DNA from 2 places in the Bradyrhizobium sp. CCBAU 45389 genome. Region 2 is predicted to be linked to the other one. Evidence: predicted binding sites of a transcription regulator. Region 2 holds the regulator's gene; the other holds the start of a gene.
The links. Region 2 encodes LexA, which represses DNA repair genes until DNA is damaged. Its sites were predicted from a motif close to TGTTCNNNNTGTGTTCNG; they were not measured.
Positions count from the first base shown of each region.

Region 1: the regulator LexA is predicted to act here: its motif matches at 5,694-5,711, upstream of uvrA (excinuclease ABC subunit UvrA).

Region 1 covers NZ_LBIY01000010.1:151,104-158,750, forward strand. Annotated here, with positions in the region: gene XH79_RS06240 (HAD family hydrolase) at 1-500, opposite strand, end outside; gene XH79_RS06245 (hypothetical protein) at 563-1,069, opposite strand; gene XH79_RS06250 (HD domain-containing protein) at 1,066-2,496, opposite strand; gene uvrA (excinuclease ABC subunit UvrA) at 2,623-5,598, opposite strand; gene XH79_RS06260 (outer membrane protein) at 5,874-6,620, opposite strand; gene XH79_RS06265 (outer membrane protein) at 6,856-7,524, opposite strand.
Region 2 covers NZ_LBIY01000010.1:32,604-40,250, forward strand. Annotated here, with positions in the region: gene XH79_RS05675 (DUF2171 domain-containing protein) at 62-295, shown strand; gene XH79_RS05680 (ComEC/Rec2 family competence protein) at 394-2,676, shown strand; gene XH79_RS05685 (GAF domain-containing protein) at 2,686-3,627, opposite strand; gene XH79_RS05690 (hypothetical protein) at 3,853-4,284, opposite strand; gene XH79_RS05695 (hypothetical protein) at 4,480-4,683, opposite strand; gene lexA (transcriptional repressor LexA) at 4,857-5,558, opposite strand; gene XH79_RS05705 (molybdopterin molybdotransferase MoeA) at 5,735-6,946, opposite strand; gene XH79_RS05710 (hypothetical protein) at 7,177-7,371, opposite strand; gene XH79_RS05715 (HAD family hydrolase) at 7,529-7,647, opposite strand, start outside.

The sequences.
Region 1 (7,647 bases), 120 kb from region 2:
GCCTCGATATCGCGGACCTCGTCGCCGATCGCGATGACGCGGCCGGGGTCCACGCCGGCGCGGCGGACGACCCGGCGGAATTTCGCGGCCTTGCCAAACAGCGATGCCGAGCAGTCGTAATGCGCGAACAACGCCGCGGCCTCGCCGAGCTTCTCGCGCGCATTGGCTTCGCTGTCGGAGGTCACCAGCGCGAGCTGCACGCCGTTCTCGGCCAGCGTCCGCAGCATCGTCTCGACGCCCGCAAACAGCGCAATCTCGCTGGCTGCCTCCGCCTTCAGCCGCCGCGCATGCCGCGCGATCGCCGGCAGCTTCCACAATGGCACCTCGAGCCGGGTGAGGATTTCGCGGCTCGAAGCGTGCCGCAGCCCCTCGATGTCCTCATCGGCGACCCGGCGAAAGCCGAAGCGATCGGCGACGTCGTTGATGGTGCGCAGGAACCAGGGAAAGCTGTCGGCGAGGGTGCCGTCGAGATCGAAGATGGCGAGGGAGTAGAAGGACAAGTTTAGTTTGCTGCTTCCTGCCTAGTTCTTAATGATACGATCAAAACTAGTCGCTCGCGCGGTCAAGCCACTGGAGACAATTCTAGATTCTTTAGAAGCTCAAGCGCCTGTTTGTCACGCCCATCTTGTGTTTTTGCGCCCTTCCGGCGGACCAATTCCTCTTTCCAATCTCGCCGTGCTTCAACATAGGCAAGCCAATGAATCGTGGCCGCTAACTCTAAAACGGTCGCTGAACAGCGCTGCATTTCAAAGAGAGCCGACTTAATCTGATCCAATGGAAGATGTTGATCGACTCGATCTCCGTCACCAGCTTTGCTCGCGCGATAGATGACATATGGAACACCATCGCTCACCCGTCGCCCGGAGTTCGCGTTAAGGCGTCCAAAGATGACATCATCTTCGACCTGTTCAGCCAATTCCTCAGAGTAGGGACCGTAGTGATGATACTCGAAGGAAAACCCGCTTCTCAATCCAATCTGATCAAGCAAGTATACTTCTTTTTGAAGGCGAATCTTGCCTACAATCTCGCCTCCAGCCAGCTGAATCAAGCTCGGGACATCTTTCTTCATGGTCGTTTCCCACCAATTGCTTCGATTGCTTCATGCGCTTTCTTGCAATCTGCTTCATTGAGGAAATAGTAGCGCTCGAATGGCCTTTCTCTGTCGGATGCAGCTATAGTCGCATCCACAAAATCGGTAATCTCCTTCAAGTCGCCATTAGCAAATTGAATCATGAGTCGTTTCTGAGCTCGATTGTCGTCCGCGCCGATAGCGCCGTACAAGCTGAGTTTGGCTGAGTCGCGAAATACGGTCTTGCCAAGATCAGCCTTAAACGATTCGTCCAAGCGATGTTTTAATCTCCGCTGCCTTTCAACGTCAGATGGGAAGGTAATCTGAACATCAACGCACGCGGGAAGTTTGCGATTCAGAATGCGACTCGCCAACGCATTACACATACCGTCGCCGCTTCGAGCGAGAGAGTGAATGGCGCCCCAGATAAGGTCATCATCAAGAAGACGATAATTCTCAAGTGTTTCGCCGTTGGGCGAAAAGAAGCGAATTACGGGGTTATCAGCATCAAGTCCCTTGATCTCGGTGCCGGCCGCAACTTGCCGCGCAATCTCGCGGAAAAGAGAGCTAACAAGCTGTTCGATGCCTCTGGTAGCCTTGTGGAAATAGACGTTCGTATAAAGCCGATATCTTGCAAGCAAAAAGTCTTCGGCCGCGTCGCGAGCCTTGTAGAGCAAGCAGAAGCTATGCCGATAAATGGCATCTTTTTCTGCGTCAGCAGGAGACACGTCTATTTCGGCAACGCGGACGTTATCCATTAGCCATTCAATGTCGATCGCTCCTGCTCCAACTCCAGTCATGTACCGGTCGCGCTCGAGGTAATCGAGTCGATCTGCATCGAAGGAGCTAGACACGATGGCGTGGTACATGTCCGTCGCCGTTTCAGCTCGAATTAGATCCGCAACTTCCTTCGCTTCTACTTTTGCCTCAGCCAGGATCGACGCTATTGCACCTTTCTCGTCTTCGACCATCTCTGCCGTGAACGCTTCGTGCTTTCGAATTTTCGCTTTTGCGTTCCCGTCGCCGCGTTCCTCGGCAATGCTCTTTCGTGCTTCCTCGAAGGCGTGACTAAACGGGCCGTGTCCGATGTCATGCAGCAAAGCTGCCAGTACGGCGACTCCAGCACGATGTGGATCGAAATCGCCAACAACCCTTTTCAATTTAATCTCGCGTTCGATAATTCTGACGAGTCGCCTTGCGTTGTGAAACACACCGACAGAATGAGCGAAACGCGTATGCGTGGCCGACGGGTATACGAATTCAGAGACGCCCAGCTGCTTTATGCGGCGAAGCCGCTGGAAGTCTGGCGTCTCCAATAGACTCCAAGCCGTCATATCGAGCGGCTCCTCCGCCCGGAACACGATCATGTCGTGGAGCGGGTCGCGGATGCGTTCAGTTTTACTGCCGTTACCGTGACGGTCTGGCATGAGAACAAATAGAGAACATTTTGCCGAATGTCCAGAAAAGAATCAGTTTTCGACACTAGAGTGTCGGCGGATGGTTAATGAAATGCAACCGTAGGTGTGCGGTGCCCTTTTAGAGGTCCACTGAACCTACTCCGCCGCCTCGCTGGTGCTCCGCCGCTTCGGCTTCCGCGCCTTCTTCAGCACCGGCTCCAAAAACTTGCCCGTATAGCTCCGCGGCGCTTTGGCGATGTCTTCCGGCGGGCCCCAGGCGACGATCTCGCCGCCGCCGTCGCCGCCTTCGGGGCCGAGGTCGATGACCCAGTCGGCGGTCTTGATGACTTCGAGATTGTGCTCGATGACGACGACCGTGTTGCCTTGCGCGACCAGCTCGTGCAGCACCTCCAGCAGCTTCTTGACGTCGTGGAAGTGCAGGCCGGTGGTCGGCTCGTCCAGGATGTAGAGCGTGCGGCCGGTGGCGCGTTTTGACAATTCCTTCGCCAGTTTGACGCGTTGGGCTTCGCCGCCTGAGAGCGTGGTCGCCTGCTGGCCGACGTGAATGTAATCGAGCCCGACGCGGTGCAGGGTCTGAAAAGTCTCGCGTACGCGCGGCACCGCTTTGAAGAATTCGGCGGCTTCCTCGACGGTCATGTCGAGCACGTCGGCGATGCTCTTGCCCTTGAACAGGACTTCCAGCGTCTCGCGGTTGTAGCGCTTGCCCTTGCAGACGTCGCAGGTGACGTAGACGTCAGGCAGGAAGTGCATCTCGATCTTGATGACACCGTCGCCCTGGCAGGCCTCGCAGCGGCCGCCCTTGACGTTGAAGGAGAAGCGGCCGGGCTCGTAGCCGCGCGCCTTCGCCTCGGGCAGGCCGGCGAACCACTCGCGGATCGGCGTGAAGGCGCCGGTGTAGGTCGCCGGATTCGAGCGCGGCGTGCGGCCGATCGGCGACTGGTCGATGTCGATGATCTTGTCGATGTGCTCGAGGCCCTCGATGCGATCGTGAGGAGCTGCGCCTTCGCTGGCGCCGTTCAGCTTGCGGGCGATGGCGCGGTAGAGCGTGTCGATGAGCAGCGTGGACTTGCCGCCGCCGGAGACGCCGGTGACGCAGGTGAACAGGCCGAGCGGAATCTCCGCCGTGACGTTCTTGAGGTTATTGCCGCGCGCGTTCACCACCTTGATGGTGCGGCGATGGTTCGGCGGGCGCCGCTCCGGTACCTCGACCTCGAGCTCGCCGGTGAGATACTTGCCGGTCAGCGATTTCGGGTTGCGCATGATCTCGGCTGGCGTGCCTTCGGCGACGATGTTGCCGCCATGCATGCCGGCGCCGGGGCCGATATCGAGCACGTAGTCGGCGAGGCGGATGGCATCCTCGTCATGCTCGACCACGACCACAGTGTTGCCGAGGTCGCGCAGGCGCTTGAGCGTGTCGAGCAGGCGGGCGTTGTCGCGCTGGTGCAGGCCGATCGAGGGCTCGTCCAGCACGTAGAGCACGCCCGTGAGGCCCGAGCCGATCTGCGAAGCCAGGCGGATGCGCTGGCTCTCGCCGCCGGACAGTGTGCCAGAGGAGCGGGAGAGGGTGAGGTAGTTGAGGCCGACGTCGAGCAGGAAGGTCAGGCGCTCGCGGATTTCCTTCAGGATACGGCCGGCGATCTCGTTCTGCTGCTTGTTCAGCGCCTCCGGCACGGTCTCGAACCACTCGCCGGCGCGCTTGACCGACAGCTCCGAGATCTCGCCGATATGCTTGTCCCCGACCTTGACGCAGAGCGCCTCGGGCTTCAGCCGAAAGCCCTTGCAGCCCTCGCAGGGCACGTCGTGGAAATACTTCGCCAGCTCCTCACGCGCCCACTCGCTCTCGGTCTCGCGATAGCGGCGGTTGATGTTGGTGATGACGCCTTCGAACGGCTTCTTGGTGTCGTAGGAGCGCACGCCGTCCTGGTAGGAGAACTTGATCTCGTCCTCGCCGGAGCCGTAGAGGATGGCGTCCTTGGTCTTCTTGGCGAGATCCTTCCACTTGGTGTCGAGCGTGAACTTGTAGTGCTTGCCCAGCGCGGTCAGCGTCTGCTCGTAATAGGGCGAGGACGACTTGGCCCAGGGCGCGATCGCGCCCTTGCGCAAGGACAGCTCCTTGTCGGGAATGACGAGGTCCTCGTCGACATGCTGCTCGACGCCGAGGCCGCCGCAGGCCGGGCAGGCGCCATAGGGATTGTTGAACGAGAACAGGCGTGGCTCGATCTCGGGAATGGTGAAGCCGGAAACCGGGCAGGCGAATTTTTCCGAGAACAGGATGCGCTCGGGGCCGCTCTTGTCGTGGATTTTTGCCGTCTTCTTTTTCTCTTCCGCAGGCGCGGCTGCCGGCGCGTCGGCGAACTCGACGACGGCGAGGCCCTCGGCGAGCTTCAGCGCGGTCTCGAAACTTTCGGCGAGGCGCTGGCCGATGTCGGCGCGCACCACGATGCGGTCGACCACGACGTCGATATCGTGCGGGAATTTCTTGTCGAGCGTCGGAGCTTCCGCGAGCTCATAGAAGGTGCCGTCGATCTTGACGCGCTGGAAGCCCTTCTTGAGCCATTCGGCGAGCTCTTTCCGGTACTCGCCCTTGCGGCCGCGCACGACCGGGGCGAGCAGATAGAGGCGGGTGCCCTCGGGCAGCGCCAGCACGCGGTCGACCATCTGCGAGACGGTCTGGCTCTCGATCGGCAGGCCGGTGGCCGGCGAATAGGGCACGCCGACGCGCGCCCAGAGCAGGCGCATGTAGTCGTAGATCTCGGTGACGGTGCCGACGGTGGAGCGCGGGTTCTTCGAGGTTGTCTTCTGCTCGATCGAGATCGCCGGAGACAGTCCGTCGATCTGATCGACATCGGGCTTCTGCATCATCTCCAGGAACTGGCGGGCATAGGCCGACAGCGACTCGACGTAGCGGCGCTGGCCTTCGGCATAGATGGTGTCGAAGGCGAGCGAGGATTTGCCGGAGCCGGAGAGGCCGGTGAACACCACCAGCTTGTCGCGGGGGATCTCGACGTCGATGTTCTTGAGGTTGTGCTCGCGCGCGCCGCGGATCGTAATTGCGCGCAGGCTGGAGCCCGCGTTCTGTTGTTGGCGCTTCGCCTTGATCACTTCATCCATCCGAGTTGCCCTCAAGGAGCCCAAAGGTGCGCGATCGCGCCAACAAAAAAGGCGCGCTTCGCCCGGAACCGGGATCGGCGCCGATGGGTGTGGCAGCGAACGTAGGAAGAACGGAGACGGATTTCCAGAGGGAGTTGCGAATCGTCAACGGAATGTTGGCGCGCTGGCGGCATCTGGCAGCAGAAGGGTGGGCGGAACTGCTCTGGAACGTGCCGCCAAACAAAAAGGCCGGCGCACGGCCGGCCTTTCGTAACGCGAGGGCGTTGGAGCGAAGACTAGTACTTCGCCACCACCGGGCCGCCGAAGGTGTAGTTGAGGCGGACGGTGCCCATGTCGACGTCCTGCTTGATACGGTCGATACGGTCGTTGATGCCGACAATCGTGAACGAGTTGTTGCGCTTGCCCATGAACAGATGGTCGTACTCGATCGCAACGGACCAGCCCGGCGCGAAGCCGAATTCGAGGCCGGTGCCGACCGCGCCGCCCCAGCGCGTCTCGCTTGCGCTATCGAGGACGACGCCCCCCACCGTACCGTTGTACTTGGCGTGCGTGACGGCCGCGCCACCCTTCACGTACCAGAGCACGTTGTTCCAGGCATAGCCGACCTGGCCGGTGAACAGGCCAAGCGCGTCGATCTTGGTCTCGTTGACCAGCGGTGCGAGCACCAAGCTCGTGTTCGAGCCCTTCAGGTTGGCCCAGTCACCCTGGGCTTCAAGGCCGAACACCCAGCTGGCCGATTGCCAGCGATAGCCGATTTGGCCACCGACGACGCCGCCGGTCGCATTGTGACAGCCTTCAGCCGTGTCCGGACCCGCAACGCCGAAGATATTGTTGACGTCCCAGCAATTGCGGCTCGAGGCGCCACCGGCGTTGGCACCGATATAGAATCCGCTCCAGTTGTAAATCGAGGCCACCGCGACCGGCGCCTTGGTGTAGGGGCGGGCCGCAAGATCGGCCGCCGAGGCCGGTGTCAACGCGCTGAGTACGAACAGACTGGCCGAAGCCAGCAAAATCTTCTTCATCTGATTCCCCAGTTTCCGTTTCTCTTTGTTGCCTTCCGCAAGGAAGAGCAGCGGAGCCTATGACCCAACTGACGTCACAGCTTTACACTATGGAAGCCTAAGGTTGTGTCACCGGAGAGCCACATCTCTTCGAAAACGTGAGTGGCGGGCTGAGGTATATTGCTACGCGTGAAGACAACAAAAAGGCCGGCGCGAGGCCGGCCTTTCGTAACGCGGGTAGCGTCGGAGACGAAGCTTAGTACTTCGCGACGATCGGGCCGCCGAAGTGATAGTTCACGCCGACCTGCACGGTGTGGAAGTTGAGCGAGCCAGAAGCCACCGGAACGCCGATGTTTCCGAAATAGGTTTCGCTGCCGAGGCTGCGATAGAGGTACTCGCCCTTGACCGACCACTGCGGAGCGAAGAACGCCTCGACGCCCGCACCGACGGTCCAGCCCGAGTGGAACTTGCTGTCGGAGATGGTCACGCCGAGCGCGCTGGCGCTGAGCTTGTTGTCGATCCAGGCGTAGCCGCCCGTGCCGTAGAACAGAACGTTGTTGACGGCCCAGCCGATGCGGCCACGCACGGTGCCGAGTGCATCGGTCTTGGAGGTCGCGGTGATGCCGAGCGCGGTCGCCGAGGCGCTGACGTCAGCCCAGGCGGCATCCGCCTCGAGGCCGAACACGACGTTGCCGGTCTGCCAGTTGTAGCCGGCGGTGCCGCCGACGAAGCCACCCTTCATCTTCGGATCGGAGTCGGCCTGCCAGGCGCCGCCGCCGACGATACCGAGGTAGAAGCCGGTCCAGTTGTAGACCGAAGCCACAGCGACCGGAGCCTTGGTGTACGGGCGGGCCGCGAGATCAGCCGCCGACGCAGGGGCAGCCAGAGCGAACAAACAGGCCGAAGCCAACAAAACCTTCTTCATTTTTAACCTAATCCCAGTCCCAGTTTCTGTTGTTGCCTTCCGTGAACGGAAGGGCATCGGACGCCGTGGTCCAACTGGCGTCGTGCTTACACCAACGAAGCCGCAAGTTGTGTACCCGAAAAG
Region 2 (7,647 bases):
TTTGTCACGAACGAACGGAAAAGCCTCTCAGGCGTTGTGTGGGTCCAACCAGGAGCCCACTATGCAGAACATCGCAGAGCATATGGAAGTCATCGGCGCCGACGGCGTCCATGTCGGCACGGTCGACCGCGTCGAGGGCAACCGCATCAAGCTGACGAAGAAAGACAGCGGCGAGGGCAGCCACAAGGGCCATCATCACTTCATCGACAAGGGCCTCGTCGCCGGTGTCGAAGGCAACAAGGTCCGCCTGTCGGCCAAGGCGGCTGTCGCCGTGACGATGGAAGAGGAAAAGTAGGGCGCATCCCTCTTCGTTCCTGGTCTGTACCGCTATTCGGCCTCCTGCACGTTCCGGTAGCCTCTGCGCCTGTCGCGTATCTCAGGGGTTGCTAGGGAATGGCGGAGCCGGGCCGGCCGCAGCGTGTCTCGCAAGGGATCGCAGGAACCTGGCCGGCGGGCCGCACCGCGTCGGCGGGCGGCTTTGCACCGGTAGGCTTTGGTGCCTGGCCCGCGCTCGTCGAGACGCTGCGCCAATGGGCCAGCGCCGAGGCCGGCGCCGGGCGGCTGTTGCCGTGGGTGCCCATCGCTCTCGGCAGCGGCATTGCGCTCTACTTTGCGGCCGATCACGAGCCGGTGCTGTGGGTGACCGCCGCGACGGCTATCGCGCTGATGCTCGGCGCCGTCCTGTTGCGGCGAAGCCGGCTGTTTGCGCCTGCGCTTCTGATTGCGGCGGTCGCGGCCGGCTTTGCCATCGCGACCTGGAAGACGGCGCGCATCGCGCACACCGTTCTGGCGAAACCGCTCTATTCGGTGTCGTTGTCGGGCTTCGTCGAGACGCGCGACATCCGCGAGCGCACCGATCGCTTCGTGCTGCGCGTCACCGCGATGGAGGCGCAGCGCAGCGACGTCAAGCTCGAGCGCGTGCGCCTGTCGGTGCGCAAGGGGACCGCGCCCGAGGTCGGCAGCTTCGTGCAGCTCAAGGCGCGGCTGATGCCGCCGATCTCGCCGGTGCGCCCCGGCAGCTATGATTTCTCGCGCGACATGTTCTTCCAGGGCATCGGTGCCTCCGGCTTCGTAATGGGCGCGATCACGGCTGCAGTGCCGCCGGATGCCGGCGGCTTGCGGCTGCGCTATGCCGCCTTCATGCAGGGCCTGCGCGATGCGATCGATGCGCGCATTCGTGCCACGCTCGAAGGCGACAACCGCGCGATCGCGACCGCGCTATTGACCGGCCGGCGTGATGCGATCACTGCGCCCGTCAATGACGCGATGTTCGTCTCGGGGCTCGGCCATGTGCTGTCGATCTCGGGCTATCACATGGCGGTGGTCGCCGGCGTCGTGTTCTTCGCGGTACGCGCGCTGCTGGCCTTGATCCCGGGACTGGCGGTCGGCTTTCCCATCAAGAAATGGTCGGCGGCCGCGGCGCTGGTTGCCGCGGCGTTCTATCTGCTGCTGTCGGGTGCGGAGGTCGCGACGCAACGCTCGTTCTTCATGACCGCGGTGGTGCTGATCGCGGTCATGGTCGATCGCCGCGCCATCACGTTCCGCACGCTGGCCGTGGCCGCGCTCATCGTGCTCGCGGTCGCGCCGGAGGCGCTGGTTCATCCGAGCTTCCAGATGTCGTTTGCGGCAACGCTCGGGCTGGTGGCGCTGGTGCAGATCGGCATGCCGAACCTGTTTGCCTCGCCCGACCATTCCGCGACCGCGCGCATCGCGCTGTGGGGCGGCCGCGAGATCGCGATGCTGTTTCTTGCTTCGCTGATCGCGGGGCTTGCGACCACGCCCTATGCCGCCTTCCACTTCCACCGGGTCACGCCGTATGGCGTGCTCGCCAATCTCGGCGCGATGCCGGTGGTCTCGGCGCTGGTGATGCCGGCCGGATTGTTGGGCCTGCTGGCCGCTCCCTTCGGGCTCGATGGCGTGTTCTGGTGGCTGATGGGCTTCGGCATCGACTGGATGGTCGCGGTGTCGCGCTGGGTGGCGGCGCTGCCGGGCGCGGTCGGGCGCATCCCGGCGTTCGGCATCGCGCCGCTGATCGCGGCCAGTCTCGGCATCATTGTCATGGGCCTCTTGCGCACGCCGTTGCGCTGGTCCGGCGGGCTGGTGCTGCTGGCGGCGATCCTCTGGGGCCTGTCGGCGCGGCCGCCGGACGTCCTGATCGCCGGGGACGGCGCGAGCGTCGCGGTGCGGGGCAGGGACGGGCACCTCCACATGATCCGGGCGAGCAAGGACAGCTTTCTGCTGAAGGAGTGGCTGGCTGCCGACGCCGATCCGCGCGATGCGGGCAGTGCCTCACTGGCCGACGGCGTGTCGTGCGACGAGGCCGGCTGCGTGACGCCGCTCGCCGACGGTCGCCTCGTCGCGCTGGCTTTGCGCATCGATGCACTCGCGGACGATTGCAGCCGCGCCGCGCTGGTGGTGACGGCCCGGCCCGCTGCGCCGGATTGCGCGGCGATGGTGGTGGATCGGCAGCGTCTCGCCGCGCAGGGCGCGCTCGCGCTGACGCGGCGAGGCGACGGCTTTGCGGTCCAGGCCGTGAAGACTGGAGGCGCAGACCGCCCGTGGGCACCGGCAACCGCCGGCGAGGGTGATTACGGCGCGAGCCTTGCGCCGCCGGCGCCGGCTTCCCGCAGCCGGGATGCGACGCCGTCCGAGGCCGATATGCAGGCTGAGGATTGAGCGGACGGGCTACAGGTACCAGGCCAGCACGGCGTCGAGCCCGGCGCTCCCGATCACCGGCAGGGCCACCAACTGGCTCAGCCCGGACGCGCGGGCCTCAGCGGCCGCGATCGATTTGTCATGCGCGAGATCATCGTTGAGCGCGGGCATCCCGGTGGCCCAGGCGCCGCCGATGCTGCCGTCACTGCTGGCAATGGATTTGTCCGCATAGAGCGCGGCAAGGTCGGTCTGGGCGCTGCAATCGCCGGCGCGGAAGACCAGCGCAGAACGGGTCTCGTTCGGCACCCAGATCTCGAAGCGCCGTGCAATTGGCGTCGCCTGCGCGGAGAGGAAGGTCAGCACCCAGGTCTGGTCGGTGCCGGTCCGGTAGGGCACGCCGACGCCGAGATTGATCCCGACCTCGGCGGCGTCTTCCCAGCGCAGAAAGCTCTTGGCGTTGTGCAGGTCCTTGATGATCAGCGGCAGGCCGGCTTTCCAGGTGCGTCCGGGCAGGCCGAAGCCGCGCGGAAACCTGGTGTGACGGGAGTTGAACTCGAACATGTCGGCGGTGCCATAGTAACCGTCGACCAGTCCCATCTCGTGGGAGGTATCGGGGTCATTGTGCCAGAGCTCGATCGCGCCGACATGCGCCTCGTCGTCGCCGCAGAACAGCACCATCACGGCCTGCAGGAATTCGCCTGAGAACACCGGCACCGCCACGCCGCAGGTCAGGCCCGCCGCGAGCGCCTGGTCGGTCCGCTTGAAATAGGAGTTGGCGAATTTGGTGAGGATGACGGGATGGCCGGAAGCCCAGGCCTTGCCGGGAAGGCCCTCATCCCGACCGAAGCGCAGATCTTCGCTTGCGGCCCTGAACGCGGACAACCCTTCGCCGTAGAGGCCGCCGCCGAATTCCAGCCGCATGCGCGTCCGGTCGGGCACCCAGAGTTCAACGACGCGAATGAAGGTCTTCATCGAACGTGCCCGCTGCCTCAAGCCTCCTGGCAGCATCGGCCATTTGCCTGCAGAACGGACGTTCAAAATTCAGGCAGGGCAGCGCAAACTTCGTGCGACGGAGAACAGCGGCGGGCGAGCCGGCGAAGGTATTTTCGAAGATGCAAACCTCACCATCTCGCCGGCCGCGGCCGGCGATGGCGATTTCAATCTTGGCCCCGACCCGCGAGCCGGGGGGCAGCTAGGTCAGCCAATCGGCAGGCGTGTGATCGTCGGCCTGTCGGCGGTGATCTGCGGCTTGTGCTCGCGCTCGCCGAGTGGCTGGGTCACCGGCAATTGCAGCACGGTTGCGCGCTGGCCTTCCACGAGCTGAGTCACCAGCACGTATTTGCCGTCGGGGAATTCGATCGCATCGTGATGGCGATCCGGAATGTGCGGATCGATCTTGCCGAACTTGCCGACGCGCGAGTTGATGGTGCGCGTCCAGATCCAGCGATTGTCGTAGCGGACATTGTCGGCGAAGGCGAGCTCCGTTCCCGGCAGCAGGCATACCGCGACCGACATGTCGGCTTCGGAGGCGAAGCCGCGTGTCGAGGTGCCGCGGAAGGTTGTCGTGACGATCGTCTCGCCGACTTCGGCGGGACGCGTCGCGACGGCGTGCAGGCTGTAGTCACACATCGGGGTGCTCCTCATTCGAAGATAGCGACCCGCGCCTCCTGTCGAGGCACAGGCCTCTATCAGAGTGGAAGCATACAACGGTCTGCTTGGTTGTGGGCAAATCTGCGGCTTTGGGTCCGCAGGCCGCCATCACAATATCTTTTTCAGATGCACGAGGAACAAAGCCTGCTCCCGTGCATTCGGCATGCTTCGTCGTCAGCGGCCAGCAGGTGCCGACCAGCCTGAATACGGCCAGGCGGGTTGCGACGGCGCTGCAATGGCTCCGCGTGCGTTGCGGAATTGCTCGCTCGTCGTCGGCGGCGTCGCCTTGCGGACATGATGCGACTGTGCGGCGACGGCCTGTGACACTGACGTTGCGATCAGCGCCATCGTGACGATGCTCAAGACGATCTTGCGCATGGTTGTCTCCTCGGTTTCTCACAAGGCCTGCGAAGCGATGAGTGCTTCGTGCGGCGTGCCGAGGATCTAGCGCGGGAGAGGTGGCCGGATAATCTGTGCAGAACCAGAAAGACTATCCAGCCGGAGCGGACAATCGTCCGCTCCAACGCGTGTCGAACGATCGCGAGGTCAGCTCAGTACTTCCGGTACAGGCCGATCAGCTTGCCCTGAATCTTCACCCGGTTGGGCGGCAGGATGCGGACCTCATAGGCGGCGTTGGCGGGCTCGAGCGCGATCGAGGCGCCGCGGCGGCGGAAGCGCTTCAGCGTCGCTTCCTCGTCGTCGATCAGCGCCACCACGATGTCGCCGGTGTCGGCGCTCTCGTTGCGCTGGATCAGCGCCATGTCGCCGTCGAGGATGCCGGCTTCCACCATCGAATCGCCGCGCACTTCGAGCGCGTAGTGCTCGCCCGAGCCGAGCATGTCAGGCGGCACGCTGATGGTGTGGCTGCGGGTCTGCAGCGCCTCGATGGGCGTGCCGGCCGCGATACGGCCCATGACAGGCACGGCGACCGGACGCTCACCCTCGTCGGCGGGCGGGCTGGAGGTCGTGCGCACCTTGCCGAGATTGCCTTCGATGACGCTCGGCGTGAAGCCGCGACGGTTGCCGGCGGCCGCCTGAAGCTCGGGCAGCTTGATGACCTCGATCGCGCGGGCGCGGTTGGGCAGGCGGCGGATGAAGCCGCGCTCCTCGAGCGCGGTGATCAGGCGATGGATGCCCGATTTCGACCGCAGATCGAGCGCGTCCTTCATCTCGTCGAAGGAAGGCGGCACGCCGCTTTCCTTCAGTCGCTCGCTGATGAACCGCAGGAGCTCGTATTGTTTGCGCGTTAACATCTCGACCAAAATCCCCCGGTTGATGTCGTTCGATTCCGAGACGCTCAGTTCAGCGATAAGCCGCTGCATGCTCGAAACAAATCATGAACGGACACTATATGTTCGATACATGTTCCGCAACTGCTTAATTTACCGTGAACGCGACAAAGTTCGCGGAACGCGTGTGGTGACGGCGCTCAGACGGGCAGAGGCAGCACCTCGCATGGCGAGCCGGCTTCGGCCTTCGGCGCGAACGGTGCGCGCACGAGAAGTGCCTGTGCCGCAGCGAGATTCGCAAGCAGCGAAGAATCCTGGTGATCGACGGGAAGGGCGATCAGCGTGCCGTCGTCGCGCCGCTCCAGCCGTGCGCGCAGATAGTCCTCGCGGACATCGTTTGCGCCGAGGTCGCGGCCGAGCACGGCGCGCTCGCGCCGATGGTGAATCACGGCGCGGCCCGACAGCGCGCGAATCAACGGCACCATGAACAGGAAAGCGCAGACGTAGGACGACACGGGATTGCCGGGCAGGCCGATGACGCGCATCGCGCCGAGCCGGCCGTGCATCATCGGCTTGCCCGGCCGCATCGCGATCTTCCAGAACGACATCGCGATGCCCTCGGCCTTGAGCGCCTGCTGGACCAGGTCGTGGTCGCCGACCGAGGCGCCGCCGCTCGTGACCAGGATGTCGGCGCCGCTCTCGCGGGCCCGGCGTATCCCGGTGGCGGTGGCCTCCAGCGTATCGGCGGCCACGCCGAGGTCGACGGTATCGGCGCCCTCCTGGCGGGCGAGCGCGTGCAGGGCATAGCCGTTGGAGTAGACGATCTGACCGGGGCCGGGCATTGCGCCCGGCATCACCAGCTCGTCGCCGGTGGCGAGGACCGCGACCTTTGGACGGCGTTGGACGGGTAAATGCGGGTGATTCATCCCGGCGGCGAGAGCGAGATCGCGTTCGGTGAGCCGGGTTCCCTTGCGCAGCAGCACGTCGCCCTCGGCGAAGTCGATCCCGGCGCGCCGGATATGCCGTCCGGGAATCGCTGCTTCCTTGATCGTGATGCGCTTGCCGTCCGCGGCCGTGTCCTCCTGGATCACGACCGCGTCTGCGCCGGCGGGAACGACGCCGCCGGTGAAGATCCGGACTGCTTCGCCGGCGCCGACCGACCCGGCAAATGGCCGTCCGGCCGCAACCTCGCCAATGACCGTCAGCTGGGAATCGATCGTCGCCGCATCGGCCGCACGCACGGCATAGCCGTCCATCGCCGACATCGCCTCCGGCGGCTGCGTGCGCCGCGCCGCGACGTCGCGCGCGAGCACGCGATGGAAGGCTTGGTCGAGGGGGATCGTTTCCTCAGGCAGCGGCTCCGCGCCGGCGAGCACCGCGGCAAGCGCGTCAGAAACCGGCATCAAGGCCACGGCTGAAAACTCCTGCTGCGCACGTTCGGCAAATCGGCGGCCAGAGTTCTAGCCGAGTGCGGGCGCAGAGGCAAAACAGCGGAGGTGCGGGATGATTCAGCCTGCGTTGTCCGCTCTGTCCTGAAAGATGGACGTCAAATCCTCCGCGGCATGATCCGGAAGGCGAGGCAGACCGGCACAAGGACGGCCATGGCAAGCACGAGAAGAACGAGCGCCACGGCCAGCATCGGTCAACTCCTGGCCGGTTCGTCCGGACTGACGTCCGGCGCTTTGGGACCCTGGTCCTTGTCGGGCAGCGGGTCGGCCTGGGATTTCAGGTCGGCGGCCTTCCTGATCAGCTTGGCGGATAGGTCGGAGTCCGAAGTGATTCTTGCGAACTCGAGCAGCAGAGAGGCTTGCTTGGTGAGGTAGGATTTGCCCAGCACGTCGATCGGTCCAATGCAGAAGTCCCAACGGACTCAAGAGTCCGGAAGGGCCGATTTCGTTCCCGGAACTCCGTACAAAAATGCACAAAGTGATTTGGTTCCTCATTTTGGGCAAAAACCGGTTCCTGGAACCGCGTCCGCCAGGAGGCGGATCCGTTCAAATCCCGAGCTTCTTCAGCGCATCGCCGACGTCACGGGGCGAGGTCACATGCACCGCGGTCAATCCGCGCGCCCGGGCTCCTTCGATGTTTTCTGCGAGGTCGTCGAAGAAGACGA